Regions from separate parts of the Hydrogenophaga sp. GW101-3F08 genome, predicted to be linked through region 4. Evidence: predicted binding sites of a transcription regulator. Region 4 holds the regulator's gene; each other region holds the start of a gene.
What was found. Region 4 encodes FNR, which switches genes on or off when oxygen is low (the NO sensors DNR and NnrR bind a similar motif). Its sites were predicted from a motif close to TTGATNNNNATCAA; they were not measured.
Positions count from the first base shown of each region.

Region 1: AC07YZ_RS17365 (universal stress protein) is a predicted target of FNR. The motif match lies at 1,594-1,607, and genes of this name have one in related genera.
Region 2: AC07YZ_RS18235 (DUF2249 domain-containing protein) is a predicted target of FNR. The motif match lies at 2,834-2,847, and genes of this name have one in related genera.
Region 3: ubiU (ubiquinone anaerobic biosynthesis protein UbiU) is a predicted target of FNR. The motif match lies at 3,005-3,018, and genes of this name have one in related genera.

Region 1 covers NZ_JBWKZP010000007.1:19,767-24,361, reverse strand. The annotation lists gene AC07YZ_RS17370 (ABC transporter substrate-binding protein) at 1-1,032, shown strand, start outside; gene AC07YZ_RS17365 (universal stress protein) at 1,057-1,494, opposite strand; gene fdhF (formate dehydrogenase subunit alpha) at 1,632-4,541, opposite strand; gene AC07YZ_RS17355 (NAD(P)H-dependent oxidoreductase subunit E) at 4,538-4,595, opposite strand, start outside.
Region 2 covers NZ_JBWKZP010000007.1:224,769-229,363, reverse strand. The annotation lists gene AC07YZ_RS18250 (ParB N-terminal domain-containing protein) at 56-910, shown strand; gene AC07YZ_RS18245 (DUF8744 domain-containing protein) at 920-2,047, opposite strand; gene AC07YZ_RS18240 (metal-sulfur cluster assembly factor) at 2,047-2,379, opposite strand; gene AC07YZ_RS18235 (DUF2249 domain-containing protein) at 2,416-2,667, opposite strand; gene AC07YZ_RS18230 (ArsR/SmtB family transcription factor) at 2,988-3,659, shown strand; gene AC07YZ_RS18225 (DsrE/DsrF/TusD sulfur relay family protein) at 3,681-4,031, shown strand; gene AC07YZ_RS18220 (MFS transporter) at 4,050-4,595, shown strand, end outside.
Region 3 covers NZ_JBWKZP010000016.1:9,818-14,412, forward strand. The annotation lists gene AC07YZ_RS24880 (putative zinc-binding protein) at 1-286, opposite strand, end outside; gene ubiT (ubiquinone anaerobic biosynthesis accessory factor UbiT) at 273-788, opposite strand; gene ubiV (ubiquinone anaerobic biosynthesis protein UbiV) at 804-1,703, opposite strand; gene ubiU (ubiquinone anaerobic biosynthesis protein UbiU) at 1,886-2,920, opposite strand; gene ytfE (iron-sulfur cluster repair protein YtfE) at 3,057-3,803, opposite strand; gene AC07YZ_RS24905 (Rrf2 family transcriptional regulator) at 3,933-4,406, shown strand; gene AC07YZ_RS24910 (cysteine hydrolase family protein) at 4,582-4,595, shown strand, end outside.
Region 4 covers NZ_JBWKZP010000002.1:801,783-806,377, reverse strand. The annotation lists gene aceA (isocitrate lyase) at 1-51, opposite strand, end outside; partial or broken gene AC07YZ_RS09405 (IS3 family transposase) at 431-552, opposite strand; gene AC07YZ_RS09400 (sulfite exporter TauE/SafE family protein) at 726-1,385, opposite strand; gene hemN (oxygen-independent coproporphyrinogen III oxidase) at 1,458-2,837, opposite strand; gene fnr (fumarate/nitrate reduction transcriptional regulator Fnr) at 3,017-3,736, shown strand; gene AC07YZ_RS09385 (hypothetical protein) at 3,836-4,129, opposite strand; gene AC07YZ_RS09380 (nitrogen fixation protein FixH) at 4,207-4,503, opposite strand; gene ccoG (cytochrome c oxidase accessory protein CcoG) at 4,546-4,595, opposite strand, start outside.

The sequences.
Region 1 (4,595 bases), on a different contig from region 4:
CAGCCTTCGGGCTTCACCGGCTCGGTGGCCGCTGGCGTGAAAGAGAACACCGAGGGCGCCAAGCTGTACCTGGACGCGGTGAACGCGCGCGGTGGTGTCAACGGACAGAAGATCGAGCTGATTTCGGTGGACGACAAGTTCGACCCGAAAGTCACGGTGGAGGCCGCGCGCGAGCTGGTCACCCGGCAAAACGTGCTGGCCCTGTTCCTGAACCGCGGCACACCCCACGCACAGGCCCTGCTGCCGCTGCTGAGCGAGCTCAAGGTGCCGCTGGTGGGCCCGAGCACCGGCGCCATGGCGCTGCACGATCCGGTCCACCCCTGGTTGTTCAACGTGCGCGCCACCTACCAGCGCGAGGCGGCCAAGGCCATCGAGCACCTGGCCAGCATCGGCATCGCACGCATCGCCGTGCTGGAAACCGACGACTCCTTCGGCGCCGATTCGGCCAAGGGCGCACTCGCCGGTTTCGCCAAAGCGGGCATCCAACCGGTGCTGCAGGACAAGTTTCCCCGCGACAAACCCGACTTCGCCGAGCTGGCCCCCAAGGTGCACCAGAGCAACGCCCAGGCGGTCATGATCATCGGCTCGGCCGGCAACACGGCCAACGCGGTGAAAGCGATCCGCGCTGCGGGTTCGCGCGCGCAGATCGTCACGCTCTCCAACAACGCCTCGGAAGGTTTCATCAAGCTGCTGGGCGAACACGCGCGCGGCGTGATCGTGACCCAGGTGTTTCCCAACGAGCGCTCGGTGGCGTTTCCCTTGATCAAGGAAGCGCTGGACCTGGCCAAGGCCAAGGGGCTGGACGGGGTGTCGCCCGCCATGATGGAAGGCTTTGCCGCGGCCAAGGTGCTGGTGGAAGGCCTGCGGCGCGCGGGCCCCAACCCGACGCCGGTGGCACTGCGCGACGCGCTCGAAGGCATCCGCAACTTCAACCTGGGGGGTCTGTCGGTCAGCTACAGCCCCACCAACCACACCGGGCTGGACTTCGCCGACCTGTCCATCGTGGACGCCACCGGCAAGTTCAGACGGTGACGCCCTCAGGTCGCCAGGACGTTCTCAGGACTTGGCGATCAGCACCGGCACCTTGGCGTGCGTGAGCACCTTCTGCGCCACGCTGCCCAGGATCAGCGCCTTGATGCCCTGGCGGCCGTGCGAGCCCATCACCACGAGGTCGCAGCCTTCCGCCTCGGCGGTTTCCAGGATGCCTTCGTACACCACGTTGCGCTCGATGGTGTCGCCCACGAAAGGCACGCCTTCGTCGGCGCAGACCTTGCCCAGCGCGTCCAGCGCCTGGCCGGCGGCCGACTTGGCCTCGGTCAGGTAGGCCTGCAGGCCGACCGCGGACGCGTCGCCAATGCCGATGTAGGGAAACGGGTCGAGCACATACACACCCACGACCTGGGCGCCCTGGCTCTTGGCGAGCCGCGCGGCGATGGTCGAGGCGTGGGCCGCCTGCTGGGAACCGTCGGTGGGAACGAGGATTTTCTTGAACATGGCATGCCTCCTGATGGGGGAAGTTGTTGCAGAAAGAACGCCACGGGTTTGCCGCAACGTCCGCGAAACCCATCTTAGCGGTCTGGCACGGCGCTGCGCTTGAGACGCGTCAAGATGGACGCCGCGTTCATGCCGTATCAGTTTGTCTTCATCGGCTGTACGTCCACCGCGCAGTACTTGAGTTCGGCGATCTTGCCCACCGGATCGAGCGCGGGGTTGGTCAGCAGGTTGGCCGCGGCTTCGGCGTAGGCGAACGGGATGAAAGCGGTGTCGCGCGGCATGCCGGCGTCGAACCGCACCGCCAGCGCCACACTGCCGCGCCGCGAACGCACCTGCGCCGCCTCGCCCGCCACCAGGCCGAGCCGCGCCGCGGTCTCGGGGTGCAGGCTGACCACCGGGCCGGGCTCCACCGCGTCCAGCACCTGGCTGCGCCGCGTCATGCTGCCGGTGTGCCAGTGTTCGAGCTGGCGCCCGGTGATGAGCACCAGCGGGTAATCGGCGTCGGGCGTCTCGGCCGGCGGCGTGAGCGCGGATGGCACCAGGGTGGCGCGGCCGGTGGGCGTGGGGAAATGGTCGGTGAACACCACCGGGTGACCGGGGTCGCTCTCGTTGTCCACCGGGTAGGTGACGGCTCCTTCGCGCTGCAACCGCGCCCACGACAGCCCGGCGATGCTGGGCATGAGCGCGCGCATTTCCTCGAACACGGCGCCGATGCCGTGGTCCGCGTCCACGCTGGCCGTGCCGTCGGGCGCGACGTCGTAGGCCCAGCCCAGGCCGAGGCGGCGCGCGAGCTGCTCGGTGATCCAGGCGTCGGCCCGTGCCTCGCCGGGCGCTGGCACGGCCTTGCGGCCGAGCTGCACGCAGCGGTCGGTGTTGGTCACGCTGCCGGTCTTCTCGGGCCAGGCGGTGGCGGGCAGCACCACGTCGGCCAGGCTGGCGGTCTCGGTCAGGAAGATGTCCTGCACCACCAGGTGGTCCAGCCGCGCCAGGGCCTCGCGGGCGTGGTGGGCGTCGGGGTCGCTCATGGCGGGGTTTTCGCCCTGGATCAGCATGGCGCGGATCTGGCCGTCATAAGCCGCGTTGACGATTTCCACCACGGTCAGGCCGGGCTCGCTGCCCAGCGTGCCGGCGGGCACGCCCCAGAGCCGCTCGGCTTTCTCGCGCGCGGCGGGTTCGGAGACGCGGTGGTAGTCGGGCAGCACCATGGGGATCAGGCCGGCGTCGCTCGCGCCCTGCACGTTGTTCTGCCCGCGCAGGGGGTGCAGGCCGGTGCCCGGGCGGCCGATCTGGCCGGTGATGAGCGAGAGCGCGATCAGGCAGCGCGCGTTGTCGGTGCCGTGGGTGTGCTGGCTGATGCCCATGCCCCAGAGGATCATGGCGCTCTGGGCCGTGGCGTAGGCGCGCGCCACCTCGCGCAGCGTGGCCGCATCGATGCCGCAGACCGGGGCCATGGCTTCGGGGCTGAAGTCGGCCACATGGGCCTTGAGCAGCGCGAAGTCCAGCGTGTGCTGCTCAATATAGGCGGTGTTGGCCAGCCCCTCGAAGATGATGGTGTGCAGCAGCGCGTTGAGCAGGGCCACGTCGGTGCCCGCCTTGAAGCCCAGGTGTTTCCAGGCCTGGCGCGCCAGCTCGGTGCGGCGCGGGTCGATCAGCACCAGCTTCATGCCGCGTTGCCTGATCGCGTTCTTGATCCAGGTCGCGCCCACCGGGTGGTTCTGCGCCGGGTTGGCGCCGATGATGAGCACCAGGTCGGCGTGCACCACGTCGCGCAGCGGGTTGGTGACCACCGCCGAGCCCAGGCCTTCCATCAGCGCGGCCACGCTGGAGGCGTGGCACAGGCGGGTGCAGTGGTCCACGTTGTGCGTGCCAAACGCGCTGCGGATCAGCTTCTGGAACAGGTAGGCCTCTTCGTTCGTGCCCTTGGCCGAACCGAAACCCGCCACCGGCCCCAGACGGCCACGTGCGGGAGTGCTGGCCATGGCCCGGCGCAGGCCGGTGGCGGCGGCGTCCAGCGCCTCGTCCCAGGTGGCTTCGCGGAACAGTTCGCGCCAGTCGCGCTGCATCACGCTGGCCGGGTCCTTGGGCGCGTCGGCGCGGCGGATCAGCGGGCGCGTGAGGCGCTCGGGGCTGTGCGCGTAGTCAAAGCCGAAGCGCCCTTTCACGCAGAGCCGTCCTTCGTTGGCCGGGCCCGCCTTGCCCTCCACGTGTTCGATCTTGCCGTTGCTCACGTGGTAGGTCATCTGGCAGCCGACGCCGCAGAAGGGGCAGACCGAATCCACCCGCTGCTGCGAGGCTTTGGCGTAGGCGCCGTTGGCGGGGGCGATGGCCCCCGTGGGACAGGCCTGCACACATTCACCGCAGGCCACGCAGGTGCTCGCACCCATGGGGTCGTTCTGGTCGAACACGATCTGCGCGTGGCCGCCCCGGAAAGCCAACCCCAGCACGTCATTGCCCTGCGTCTCGCGGCAGGCGCGGATGCAGCGCGTGCACTGGATGCAGGCGTCGAGGTTCACCGTCATGGCCGGGTGAGAGGTGTCCCTGCCCCCACGCTCCGCCGCTGGAAGCGGGTCGCTGCCCCCCGAGGGGGCTACCCCGCCTTGGGGCGGCCCGGCGGCGGGGCCGTTGTGCCCGACAAAGGGCTGGGACCGGGCCGGGAAGCGCCCCGGCCGCGCGCCGGCCACGCCGGCCCAGTGCGCCAGCTCGCTGTCGTGCTTGAGCGCCGTGGTGTCGGGCGCATCGGCCAGCAGCAGTTCCAGCACCGTTTTCTGCGCCGCTGCGGCGCGCGGGCTGTCGGTGTTGACCGCCATGCCGGGCTGCGGCGCGCGGCAGCACGAGGGCGCGAGCACGCGCTCGCCCGCCACCTCGACCACGCAGGCGCGGCAGTTGCCGGGGCTGCGCAGGCCGTCCTTGTGGCACAGGTGCGGGATCGCGATGCCCACGCGCTGCGCCACTTTCAGAATGCTCTCGCCCGGCGCGGCCTCCACCGGCCGGCCATTGAGCGTGAAGGCGACGGGCGCCATGCCCTGGGGCAGATCGCGGGCGTTCATGCGTTCACCCCGTCGCGCCGGGCGCCATTCACCTCGTGCGCGAAAAACCGCAGC
Region 2 (4,595 bases), on a different contig from region 4:
GTTGGCCGCCCATCTACAATTCGCGCCCCCAAGCCACGCCCCGAACCCCGACCCCATGAACATCACCGTCAACCCGGACCTCAAAGCCTATATCGACCCCCTGACCCCGGAGGAACACGAGGCGCTGGAGCGCAGCCTGCTGGCCGAGGGCTGCCGCGATGCGCTGGTGCTCTGGGGCGACGTGCTGGTGGACGGGCACAACCGCTACGGCATCTGCCAGCAACACGGCCTGCCCTTCCAGACGGTGCAGAACCCGCGCTTCCAGTCCATGGAGGATGTGCACCTGTGGATGATCGACCAGCACCTGGGCCGGCGCAGCGTGTCGGACTTCCAGCGCGGCGTGCTGGCGCTGCGCAAGCGCGAGATCATTGCCGAACGGCGCTCGCGGGCGCTGGCCGCGCCGTCGGCGGACGCACTGCCCGAGGCATCCGATCAGACTGAGCCGGCCAGGCCAACGGACAGCCCGGCCGCCACCGCGCCCGCGCTCGAATCCAAGCCCCTGCACAGCCGCGAAGACATCGCCAAGGCGGCGCGGCTCAGCAGCAGCCAGGTGGTGATGATCGAAAAGATCCAGAAGCAGGCCGAGCCCGAGCTGGTCGCGGCCCTGAAGTCCGGCACGATCTCGCTCAACGCGGCGGCGGCTGTGGCCAGCCTGCCGGCCGAAGAGCAGAAGGCCGCCGCGCTGGCCGGCAAGGACGAGCTCAAGCTGGCGGCCAAGCGGGTGCGCGAGTCGCGGCGCAAGCCGCAGGACACGGATGCGGATGCAAGCGCGCAGCCGCAGGAGGCCCAGCCGCCCACCGACGAACTGACGGCCTTGCGCCAACAGGTGGCGCAGCTGCAGGCCGAGAACACCGCCCTGCGCCAGCAGGTGCAGGCCCTGCGCGGCCAGCTGGAAGAAGCGTCGGCGTAGACCCCGCGCCTACGGCGCCGGCCCGTGTTTCAGGCGCCAGACCAGCACCGCGCCCGCCACCGTGGCGGCAAACAGGCCCATGGCCACGGCGTTGAACAAAGCGCCGCTGGCGCGCAGGCCCAGGTCCGCGAGCCCCGGCCCGAGGCGCACCAGCAGCGACAGGTGCAGGGCCGCCAGCGGCAGGTAGAACAGCCCGCCGAACTGCAGCTTGACCCGCGCGATGGCCGGCAGGATCACCGGCGCGTGCCCCATCATCATGCTGACGATGAAGCCCAGCCCCAGGGCGTGCAGCGCGGCGTCGCGCAGCGGCAGGCCCAGCGCGGCCCCAGCCCAGGCGAGGCCCGCGATGGCGAGCCAGGCATAACCGCCCAACAGGCACACGGCCATGTAGCGCGTCAGGCCGTCGGCGTGGATGGTGCGGCGGGCGATGTCGAACACCCCCAGCCAGACGGCCAGCAGGAACAGCGCCACGCCGTAGAGCACGCCCCCGGCCATGGGCGCGAACATCGACCAGCCGGCGCCCCCGACCACGGCGGCCAGCACCAGGAGCAGCGAGAACCGGGCGCCGGGGCGCGCCCGCATCAGCCGGGTCATTTCCAGCCGCTCGGCGGCGATCGTCATCACCAGAAAACCGAACCACCAGGGCAGGCTGGCCACGTCACCCGGCCGGAACAGGAACACCAGGCCGCCCGCGAGCCAAGCCAGCGCGGCGGCCAACAGCAGCACCGTATGGGCCGCGCGCTGGCGGCGGACGATCACCAGGTTGACGGCCACGAAGACGGCCGCGGCCACCACGATCAGGACCGCGGCCACACCACCGAACCCGAGCAGCAGGCACAGCCCGCCCAGGCCGGAGGCCAGCGGCGCCAGCCAGGCCCCCGCGGCCTTGACGGCCACGGCCCGCTCGATGCCGATGACCGTGCCCAGGAAGCCGCAGATCATCAGGGCCGCGTGCGACAGCGCGGCGCGCCCCAGCCATGCGTGGGACTGCAACAGCTCGGGCAGTTGCACGCCGGCCCGCAACAGCCCCCCGGCGATGCCGCCCAGCAGGGCCATGGCCACGAGGGCCAGCAGCAGCGGCGCCAGCCGGCCACGGCGCGGCGGCGGGCGGGCGATGCGTGAGGCGCGCTCGGCCATCAGCGGTCCATGAAGCGCCGTGCGCGCTCGCTCAGGCGTTCCTCGCTCCAGGGCGGCTCCCAGACCAGCTCCACCTGGATCAGCATCTCGGGCGGCAGGTCCCGGTCCAGCTCGTTTTCGATCTCTTCGATGATCAGGTCGGTCACCGGGCAGGCGGCCGAGGTCATGGTCACCCGGGCATGCACCTTGTTGTCGGCCACGCTCACCCGGTAGATCAGGCCCAGGTCCACCACGTTGATGGAAACCTCCGGGTCCACGACACGTCGCAGCGCCTTGGCGATCGGTTCGAGCAGGGCGTCCGGGCCGTCGTAGGGAAAAGGGGTGGGTGTCATGGAAGGCTCCTGCGCGCCGGGCGGCACACCCGGCATTCAACCAATGACGCAGAAGTCGAGCACCACTTCGCCCGGTTCCCGACGCAGGTATTCCAGGGACACGGCGTCCCCGAAGGTCTGGCGGATCTGCGCCAGCAGGGGGATGGGATCGTGGTCGTTGACGAAGCGCATGGTTTCCCCCGGCTGCAGGCTTTTCAGCGCGCCGAAGATGGCGGCGTGGCGAAAGCGCTTGGCCACCCCGCGGGCGTCGAAGAGGTGAACGTTCTGGAGAGTCTGAGTGTTGCTCATGGGAACCTCGTGAAGAAGGAAGGGACGGAGTGGGACGGAAAGCACCGGTTGGCATCCCGCCGCCAGGCGCTGCGGTGATCGGCATGGGTGCCAGACAAGGCCGATCACACGCTTAAAGATGCATTTTTGATGAATCTATTTTAGACGCCGCCGGCAAAAGATTCATTTGACATGCATCAAATTCAGACCAACGGCGTGCCCCGGATGTCCGCCCACCGCAGGACCGCCAGCCCCCAGCCCGGCGCAGGCCGAGAACGACGGCGTGACCGTTGGTCGGGTGCTTTTCACCCAACAATCCAATAATCAATAGAATGTTTCCAATGAACAAGCGCAAACTCAAAGACCTGCTGTACGAGCAGGTGGCCCGCATCGGCAAGGCCCTGGGCAGCCCCAAGCGGCTGGAGCTGCTGGAGATGCTGGCGCAGGGCGAAAAGTCGGTGGACGTGCTCGCGGCCGAGCTGTCGATCGACATCAAGCTCGCCAGCGCCCACCTGAAGGCGTTGCGCGATGCGCGCCTGGTCACCAGCCGGCGCGAGGGCAAGTTCATCCACTACCGCCTGAGCGGGCCGGACGTGGCGGGCCTGGGCGTGAAACTGCGCGAGGTGGCCGAAGAACACCTGCTGGAGCTGCGCATGGCACTGAACCAGATGGTGGCGCAGCCGGACCAGCTCGCCTCGGTGGACCGCCAGGCGCTGATGGCGCAGGCGCAGCGCGGCGAGGTGGTGGTGATCGACGTGCGGCCGCAGGACGAGTTCGATGCGGCCCACCTGCCGTATGCGCGCTCCATGCCGCTGGCCGAGATCGAAAAGCGGCTGGCCGCGCTGCCGCGCGACAAGGAGATCGTCGCCTACTGCCGCGGGCCGTTCTGCCTGCTGTCGGACGAAGCCGTGGCGCTGCTGCTCGCGCGCGGCTACCGCGCGCGCAAGGTGTCCGACGGCGTGAGCGAGTGGCAGGCCGCGGGTCTGCCACTGGTGCTGCCGTCGGCCGGGTGACCCCCTCTTCAGGAACCCTCCATGCGTTCGGTGCTTTTCATCCTCAACGACGCGCCCTATGGCAACGAGCGCGCCTACAACGGCCTGCGGCTGGCCGGTGCCATGACCGCCAAGGAAGGCGTGCAGGTGCGGGTGTTCCTCATGGCCGATGCCGTGGGCTGCGCCAAGGCGGGCCAGAAGGTGCCCGAGGGCTACTACAACCTGCAGCTCATGCTGGGCAAGGTCTTGCGCAAGGGCGAGGTGGCGCTGTGCGGCACCTGCATGGACGCGCGGGGCCTGGGCGCGGCGGAACTGGTGGAGGGCGCGCAGCGCTCCACCCTCGCGCAGCTCGCCGACTGGACCACCGAGGCCGACCAGGTCCTGGTCTTCTGAATCCCACGAAAGCCCACCATGTTTGCAGGTCGCCGCAACGTGCTTCTGCTGGCCAGCAGCCAGGCCCTGATGCTCTCGGCCATCGTGCTGTCGATGAGCCTGGCCGCCATCCTGGGCGCCCTGCTGGCGCCCGACAAAAGCCTCGCCACGCTGCCGGTGGCGGCGATGGTGGTCGGCACGGCCATCGCTTCGCTGCCCGCGGCCCTGCTGATGCGCCGCTGGGGCCGCCGCTCGGGTTTCCTGATCGGCGCCAGCCTGGGGGTGGTGGGCAGCGCACTGGCCGGGCTGGGCCTCTGGCAGGGCTCGTTCGGGCTATTCACCCTGGGGCACCTGCTGCTGGGCAGTTACCAGGGTTTTGCCAACTACTACCGCTTCGCCGCCGCGGAGGCGGTGGACACGGCGCACACCACCCGCGCGATTTCCTGGGTGGTGGCCGGCGGGGTGGTGGCCGCGTTTGTAGGGCCGCAACTGGGGCAATGGGGGCGCGACTGGTTCATCGCCGGGCCGTTCGTGGGCTCGTACCTGGCGCAGGCCGCGCTCAGCGTGGTGGCGCTGGGCCTGCTG
Region 3 (4,595 bases), on a different contig from region 4:
GCACGCCGTAGATGTTCAACTGGTGGTGCTGGGTGGGTTCGATGCCGTGGCGGCCCAGGCAGTGGCGCGCGCATTCCAGGGGGCAGCCGTCCAGGACCACGATGGGCCGCCCCGAGCGGGCTGTCTTTAGCAGGCTGGGCACGTCACCACCGATGCCCGCGATGCAGGACATCTCGGCCGTGCCCATGCGGTCCAGGCGCACCGCCACGTGGTTGGCCAGCTGCGCGGCGCTGGAGCACCCGGAGCACGCGTAGACGATGGGCAGCTTGGCTTCAGCGCGGGCCATGGCGGGGCTCCGGCGCCCACGACGGGCGCAACTGCCGCAGGCGGGACAGCACCGCCGTCGGCGCCCACGGCGCGAAGTCGAACACCGGCAGTTCCAGCGCGTCGAGCGCGTTCTTGACCACCAGGCCCAGCTCGGTGTCGCCCTCCATGGAGAGGCGGCGGTTGAAGAACAGGGTGTCGGGGTCGTCCAGCCGCTGCGCCAGGCGCAGGAAGTCGTGCGCGTTGGCGCTCAGGGTGAGCTCGGTGGCGGGCTGCGGCGCGCTGGCGCGAAACATTGTGCCCCGCCAGGCAAAGTCGAACTTCAGGCCGGCGTCCCGCACGTGGATGCGGATGCGCTGGCCCTGCAGGCGCTCGACCACGTCGGCGGGCAGCTGCCGCGCCAGCACCAGGTTGAGCCCGGTGACCAGCAGCAGCGAGCCGGGGTAGGCGGGCAGGCGCGAGAGCAGCGCGGCGAGCGGCGGCGGGACGGTGTGGCGCTGGGCGTTGGCAAGGGTGTTGGTCATGGGCGGTGGGGGTGTTCAGGCCAGGGCGGGTTCGACGCGCTCCTGCCCGGGCTGGCCGTGCCAGTAGCCGTTGCAGTCGCGGTCGGGCAGCAGGCCGAGCAGCGCGGCGCGCGCCGCCGGGCCGTTCAGCGTTTCGCGGCGCACCGCGTCGTACAGCGCGATCACCTCCGCCGTGTGCAACGACTGCGGGCTGATGCGCGCCACGTCCACACCCAGCGCCGTCAGATCGTCCCAGGCGTCGATCAGGCTGTGCACCCGCGCCGACTGGGTCTGGATGCCGTTGAGCACCAGGAACTCGGCGTTCTCGCGCGTCTTGAGCATCAGGCCGTCGGGGTGATCGATGCAGCTGAAGCGGCAGTCGTCCTTGGGCAGGTTGCGGTGGCGCGCCGTGAAGCAGCGGGCCGAAAACGCCAATGGCAGGCGGCCGTGCACGAACACCTCGGTCTGCAGGCCGGCCGGGCGCTGCTGCTGCAGCAGGGCCAGGTCTTTGCGCGGCATCTCCAACGGCGCGACCCAGCGCGATGCGCCCAGCGACGCCATCCATTGCAGCGTGGGGCCGTTGTAGACGTTGAGGTGCGGGCCGGCGACGAAGCCGCGCTGGCCGGTCAGCGCGCTCACCGCGCCCATGTCGTTGGCCTCGATGCCGAAGTCGGTGTTCGCCGCGATCTTCTGCATCGCGCTCACGTCCGAGCCCGATTCGAGCAGCACCTGGGTGGAGAGCACCGCGGTCTTGCCCGAAGCGCGCATCAGCTCGGCCACGTCCAGCCAGTCCGACAGGCGCAGCTCGTGGCGGCGCGAGCAGGTGACCTCGCCGAGGTAGACGATGTCCACCGCGGTCGCGGCCATGGCTTCGTAGAAGTCGAACACGGTCTGGCGCGGCCAGTGGTACAGCAGGGGTCCGAGGGATAGTTTCACTTCAGTTGTTCCAGTGTGTGCGGCGGCCCCTCACCCCAACCCTCTCCCCAGAGGGGCGAGGGAGTGAATGCCAAGCCTCCGGGGCGCGTGCCTTGCCAAGCACACGCCGAAGATCCGGCTCCGCCGGTCCAAGGGCGTGGTCCCCCTGGGGGGAAGCCGCGAAGCGGCGCAGGGGGGAGCCATCATTTCCACGGCCGGTGGTAGGCACCCAAGGTGTGCTGCTGACCTTCCGCGACTTGGTCGAGCGAGGCCATCCAGGCGCTTTTGGGCGTGTAGTGCTGGGGCTGGGCCTGGCAGCTGTCGATGGCCTCGCGCCAGACCTTCGTGACCTGGGCCACGTAGGACGGGCTGCGCTGGCGGCCTTCGATCTTGATCGCGCGCACGCCCATCTGCGCCAGCTGCGGCAACAGCGAGAGCGTGTTGAGGCTGGTCGGCTCTTCGATCGCGTAGTAGCTCGTGTCGTCTTCCACGTCGAAGCGGCCCTTGCACAGCGTGGGGTAGCCCGCGCTTTCACCGCTGGCGTAGCGGTCGATCAGCACACCGTTGAGCCGCGACTCCAGCCCCTTTGGCGTTTCCTGCCAGCGCACCGCCTTGGCCGGCGAACACACGCCGTGCGTGTTGGGCGACTCTCCAGTTACGTAGGACGAGAGCGCGCAGCGCCCTTCGACCATCACGCACAGGCTGCCGAAGCCGAACACCTCGATCTCCACCGGGGTCTTCTGCACCACCTGGCGCACCTGGTCGAGCGAGAGCACGCGCGGCAACACGGCGCGCGAAATGCCGAACTCGCGGTGGTAGAGGTTGATCGCCTCGTGGTTGGTGGCCGAGCCCTGCACCGAGAGGTGCAGCCGCAACGTCGGGTGGCGCTGCGTGGCGTAGCGCATCAGGCCCGGGTCGGCCAGGATCACCGCGTCCACGCCCAGGTTCACAGCCTTGTCCATCGCCTCGCGCCAGCGCTCCGGCTGCGCGGCCTGCGGGTAGGTGTTGAGCGCCATGAACACCTGGCAGCCACGCGCATGCGCGTAGGCCACGCCGCTGGCGATGGCCGCGTCGTCGAAGTTCAGGCCGGCGAAGTTGCGCGCGTTGGTGGCGTCGCGCAGGCCCAGGTAGACGCAGTTCGCCCCATGGTCCACCGCGGCCTTGAGCGCGGGCAGGCTGCCGGCCGGGCAGACCAGGTCCAGGGTGTTGGAATTTTCGTGCGTGCGGTCGATGGCCATGGGGGAGTTGCGTCGTGAAAAGGGCAGCGCGGACAGGCCGGTGCCAAGCGGGCGCGACCTTAGCAACCGCCCGCTGTGCGGGCGTTGACCTGGGTCAATGGGCTCATGGCTTGATTTGGCGCAAGTGGGTCTGGCCTCAAGCGCAGCCGCAGGCCGAGCCGCAGCCGGTGGCGGGTTGTTGCTGTTCCGCTTCTTCGAATTGCGGGAACAGCAGGTTGTTTTCCGTGTGGATGTGGTTGATCAGGTCGTCGGAGAACTGCGCGATGCCCGTGTACAGGGCGCGCCAGGTGTTGCAGGCGCCCATCGGCGGCGTGGCGTCGTTCGTCAGCGCCATCAGCCGGTCCAGTTGCACGCCGTGGCTGGTGTGCTCGCCGCGCATCACGTTGATCGGCCCGGCCGCCAGCGAGCGGCCACCGCTTTTGAGCAGAGGGAACAGGATCTGTTCTTCCTTCTCCATGTGGTCCAGCAACTCGGCCTCCATGATCTCCAGGTGCTCGGCCAGGCCGGCGGGCACGTCGGGGTTGTTGCAGTGCACCGCTTCCACGCGGCGCGCCATGCGGATCAGCTCGGGCAGCTGCTCGCGGTGCACCGCGTGGTAGCGCAGCAGGAGGTGGTCGACCATCGCCTCGGGCGATTCGGTGACGGGCAGGGTGTTCGGGCGCTCCAGCTGCGAGAGCTCGTCGAGCACCGCGTCCAGCGGCAGGCCCTTGCTGGCGCAGGCCTGTTGCAGCGGAATCTGGCCGCCGCAGCAGAAGTCGAGCTTGAGGCGGCGAAAGACCGCGGTGGAGCCCGGCAGGTCAACGGCGATCTGGCCGATGGCCTGCTGCGCGCGGTCGGCAGCGGCGGCTTGGGTGGGGCGGGCTTCGGTGGTGGTGTGGTTCATGGGGTTTCCTGAAATATGCATTGTGACTGCATGTATTAGAAGATAAAATTCATATGAAGTGAATATTTCCATAGAACAACACGGGGTATCCGAAAGAACGATGACCCACCGGCCCCGGGAGATCACCGCATGCGACTGACCCACTGGACCGACTACAGCCTGCGCGTGCTGATGTATTGCGCGGCCTGCACGCAGCGCGAGAAGCCCGCCACCATCAGCGAGATCGCCGGGGCGCACGGCATTTCGCGCAGCCACCTCACCAAGATCGTGATGACGCTCTCCGGCCTGGGCCTGCTGGAGACCACGCGCGGGCGGGGCGGCGGCCTGCGCCTGCTCAAGCCGGCGCACCTGATCGTGCTGGGCGACGTGGTCCGCCAGACCGAGACCGACTTCACCCTGGTCGAATGCTTCAGCGCCGAGCACAACACCTGCCGGCTCGAAGGCTATTGCCGACTCAAGGGCACGCTGCAAAAGGCGATGGACCGCTACCTCGCGGAACTCGACGGCGTGACGCTGGCCGATCTGCTCGAACCCATGCCCCCGGGCGCCGGCGTGCGCAAGGTTGTGCAGCTGAAGCATATTCCGGGGATGCCTGATTTGTAGGGGCGGTTCAGCGGTCTCTTCAATGGGGCAGCGGGAAGCTGGTTCACAACAAGAAGCGCGCCCAATAGGTGCAGGCCTGCGCCGCCCGCCGGCTTATAGTGCGATTCGCGGCTGCCTTCGTGCACGGGGTTCAGCCCGCGGCCGGAAAACAGCCAATCAGGCATCAAGACATACCATGACCACCGCTCT
Region 4 (4,595 bases):
GGCGTCGATCTGCTGCTGACGGCTCAGTTGCTCGTTGAGGGATTGGGGCATGTGTTCACTCCATGAGGTTGATTGAAAGGGGTCGGCGGGTGCGTTCGAGAACGCGATGCCGGTGAAGAGACTTTAAGTCTTATAGAAGACTTTGAAAATCTCTTATGTCTTATATAAGACAAATATTTTTCTTTTTAAATTCAACAACTTTCTATCATAATTTCTCAATGCGAAAACATTTCTCTCGTATTGAGAAAATTTCTTGCGGCGCACCATTTCATGATTTCATATAGAGAAAATTGATTCTCTCATCCTGAGATGGTCAGAGTCCCTTCTTCTTTCTTTCAGGGTTCTGCTCTTGACAGGACATCGGATCCCTCGGCCCCCTGCGCGACCTATTCCGCACGCAACAAGCATCGGCGTGTTCCAAGCATGACGTGAGACGCTCGCGCTCGCCGCCGGTCAAGCCATCGCGCAGGCCGGCATCGATCTCTCCGCGCTTGCCCCATTCGAGCAAGTCCGCGACACGCAGCCAATATGGGCGGCCATCGATTCGACGGCCTCGCGGGCGGGTGTATTTACGTCATGCCCCATCAGCAATGATGGCCATTGCCGTGCCGTTCACGGGGGAACCACTGACTACATCACAGAAAATTGCGTTTGCCATCGCGCCCGACTCGGCCCGGTGTTGGCAACGCTTCCAGAACGATGAACTTAAGCGACCTGAAACAAAGTCAAGCGCACCACAGCCCTGTCGGATGCGTGATGCCCATCCACAGCGCCCAGCCAGACGTGGCCGCCAGCGCCAATCCAGCCAAACGGATTCCCCATGCGCCCGAGCGGCCACCACGCAGACGCAGCAGCAACCACGGTGCAGCGGTCAGCGAGACAGAGGTTCCAAGGGAGAACAGCGCCATGATGGCCGCGCCCTCCAGCGCATTGGCCGAGAGCGACGCCACCAACAGCGCCGAATACAACAGGCCACAAGGCATGAGTGCCCAGGCAACGCCCAGCACCACCGGAGCACGCTGCCCCAATGTGGTCAGTACGGGCCTGGCTTTGCGCCAGACGGTTTGCCCCAGATTTTCGATCCATGCCGGCTGGCGCGCCTGCCAGATCAGCACGGCCCCCAGCACCAACGCCCCGACATGAAACATGGTCCAGACCGGACGTATGGCGGTGGTATTCGTGCCCAACCATGCCAGCCCTTGCACCGAGCCGGCGGCAAAGGCACCGAACAAGGCATAGCCGACCATGCGACTGAGCTGGAACGTCCACAAGGCGCGCGTGCTCCGCTCACCAGCGGCACGACCGATGCCTGCGCAGGCCGCGCCACACATGGCGACGCAGTGGGGCCCGCCGGCCAGCCCCATGAAAAGGGCCGTGATCGCCATTGAAGTCTGCATGAGGGCACTGTAGCGCAGTCGGCAGCCCAGGGTGCTTCGGGCTTCGAGTCGAACAAGCGATCAGATGATCTTGGAGAAACGTGCCCGGTCCTGGTCCACCTGCAGGTTCTTGTCGAACACCATGGCAATGGCCCGCACCAAGAACCAGCCCGTGGCCGTCACCTGCACACCACTGTCGTCGATGGTGACCAGCCCATGTTCGGCCAACCCGGCCAGCGCCTCCAGTTCGCGCGCGAAGTACGTCTTGAAATCGATCAGGTGTCCAAGTTCGATCGACTCGTACTGGAGCTGCCCCTGGCACATGATGGACATGATCACCGACCGGCGCAGCAGATCATCGCGGGTCAAGGCCAACCCGCGCACGATCGGCAGTCGCCCCTGATCGAGCGCGTCGTAATACTCCTCCAGCGTCTTGGCGTTTTGGCTGTAGGTGGCACCAATGCGACCGATGGCCGAAACACCCAGCGCGATCAGGTCACAGTCTGGCTGGGTGCTGTAACCCTGGAAGTTTCGGTGCAAGCGCCCCTGCCGCTTGGCCACGGCCAGCGCATCGGTCGGCAAGGCAAAGTGATCCATGCCAACATAAACGTATCCAGCGCCCATCAGCGCATCGAGCGAGGCCGACAGCATGGACAGCTTGTCACCGCCGCTGGGAAGCTCCGCAGAGATGATGCGTCGCTGAGGCTTGAAACGCGAGGGCAGATGCGCATAGGCGTAGAGCGCAATGCGATCCGGGCGCAGGGCATTGACTTGCGCCAGCGTGCGGGAGAACGACTCGGGCGTCTGCAGAGGCAGGCCGTAAATCAGATCGACATTGACCGACTCAAACCCGATCTTGCGCGCCGTGTCCACCAGCGCGAACACCTGCTCGGCCGGCTGTACGCGGTGGACCGCCTTTTGCACAGCGGGGTCAAAGTCCTGCACGCCAAAGCTCAGGCGGTTGAAACCCAGTCTGGCCAGGGTCTGCAGGCGCTGGTCGGTGACGGTTCGGGGATCGACCTCGATCGAGTATTCGCCGCCTGGCACCAGTGTGAAGTTTCGCCGGATCATGGCCATGAGGTCTTCGAGTTCGGCGTCCGAGAGGAAAGTGGGTGTGCCGCCACCGAGGTGCAACTGTGAAACACTGTGCCCCTGACCGAAATGCTGGACCTGAAGATCGACTTCACGCGACAGGTAGCGCAGATACTCGGCGGCGCGCTCATGGTGCTTGGTGATGACCTTGTTGCAGGCGCAGTAGTAACAAACCGACTCGCAGAACGGGATGTGCACGTAGAGAGACAGGGGCAACGCCATCGACCCGGCCCGGCGTTGCTCCAGCGCCTGGACATAGTCCTGCTCGGTGAAGGCTTCAACGAAACGATCAGCGGTCGGATAAGAGGTGTAACGCGGTCCGGGGACGTCGAATCGCTTGAGCAATTCGTTGGAAATGGCATGACTCACAAACAATTCTCCAGTTCTTCAGCTTTACTGTGCATCATGCACAGGGCGAGCCCCTTGATCTTGATCAAGCCCACCCGTCATACTCGGGTTGACCCTGAGTTCCCGTCTCTGGAAACCGATGCTCGCTCGACAGGCTGCGGAACCATGGGGTAAGCTCGGGCTGCAATTCCGGGAAAAATATGGACGTTCATAGCATCAAAGTCGCCTGTTCAAGCTGCAACCTGCGCGAGTTGTGCTTACCCATGGGATTGAATTCCGAAGAGATGGACAAGCTCGACAGCGTGATTTCTTCGCGACGCAGGATCAAGCGCGGAGCGGCGCTGTTCAACACCGGTGACAAATTCACCTCGTTGTATGCGGTTCGTTCAGGTTTCTTCAAGACCTGTGTGACCACGGCTGACGGCCGGGACCAGGTCACGGGCTTCCAGATGACAGGCGAAATCATTGGTCTGGACGGCATCGTCAGTGACCACCATTCCTGCGATGCGATTGCGCTGGAGGACGCCGAGGTCTGCGTCATGCCGTTTGACGATGTCGAGCAGCTGTCGAGAGAGTTCACAACCCTGCAGCACCATGTGCACAAGATCATGAGCCGTGAGATCGTGCGCGATCACAGCGTCATGTTGTTGTTGGGCAGCATGAGGGCGGAAGAGCGGCTGGCCGCCTTCCTGCTCAATCTGGTACAGCGCCTGCATGCCCGAGGCTTCTCGCAGTCGGAGCTGATTCTTCGCATGACCCGGGAAGAAATCGGGAGCTACCTCGGCATGAAGCTTGAGACGGTGAGCCGCACGTTCTCGAAGTTCGTCGAGGAAGGCACGATCGAGGTCAAGCAACGCTACGTTCACATCAAGAACACCGACGCGCTCAAACAGATCGTCAACCCACAGTCCTGTCGCTGAACTCAGGCAGCGGCTTCTGGCCCGCATCCGGCATACCCCAAAAACCAAGCCCCGCCGAGACTGCTCGGGCGGGGCTTGATTTTTGAGCAACAAACTGCTTCAGGAACACGAACCGTTCTTGGCACAGTCGCGAGGTCGCTCCTCCAACGGAACGGGACAACGGTTGACCTCGAACGGGGACATGGACAAGAGCGCTGTGAGTGAGCTCGACACCATGGTCACCAGCCAGAAAACAAAGAAGGCCATCGTATAGACGGCCTGCCTGGACATCTCCAGCGGTTGCCCGAACCAGTGCAGATCACTGGGATCGACCATGGCAAACACGATCATCTCCAGTACGGCGGCCACCAGAAAAGCCGGCCATGCAATCCACATCCATCGCTGAGCCCACATTGTTTTGTCTCCTTGGGTTCTGTCGCTGACTCGGAGGTTGTCGTGATGCGCCTCACGAAGCTTTGATCATCACACACCTATTCGTCGGTTGGAACCACCGGTGAGGCCGCGTGATTGCGCGCCTGGTGGGCGGGCTGCAGCTGGATCAGCGCGTCAATGCGGGCCTGCCCTTGCAGCGACCGCGCGACCTGGAGGTTGCGCTCGTAGTCTTCCTTGTCGAGCACGGGATCGGCGCCCTTCACCGCAATGACGGCGGTGATGATGCTCGCGACCACCACCAGCAATGGTCCCCCCACCACCAGCCACATGTGGGGAACGCGCCACCAGGAGACAGAAGGCTTAGGGTCCGGATTTTTGAGGGTTGCGGTATTCATTGAAGACTCCAGAGTGGTCGGTGGATGGGCGACGTCCGCATTTCAGCGCGGGATAAGAAAGGCTGCTTTTTCGGTTACCTGGGATGCCTCAT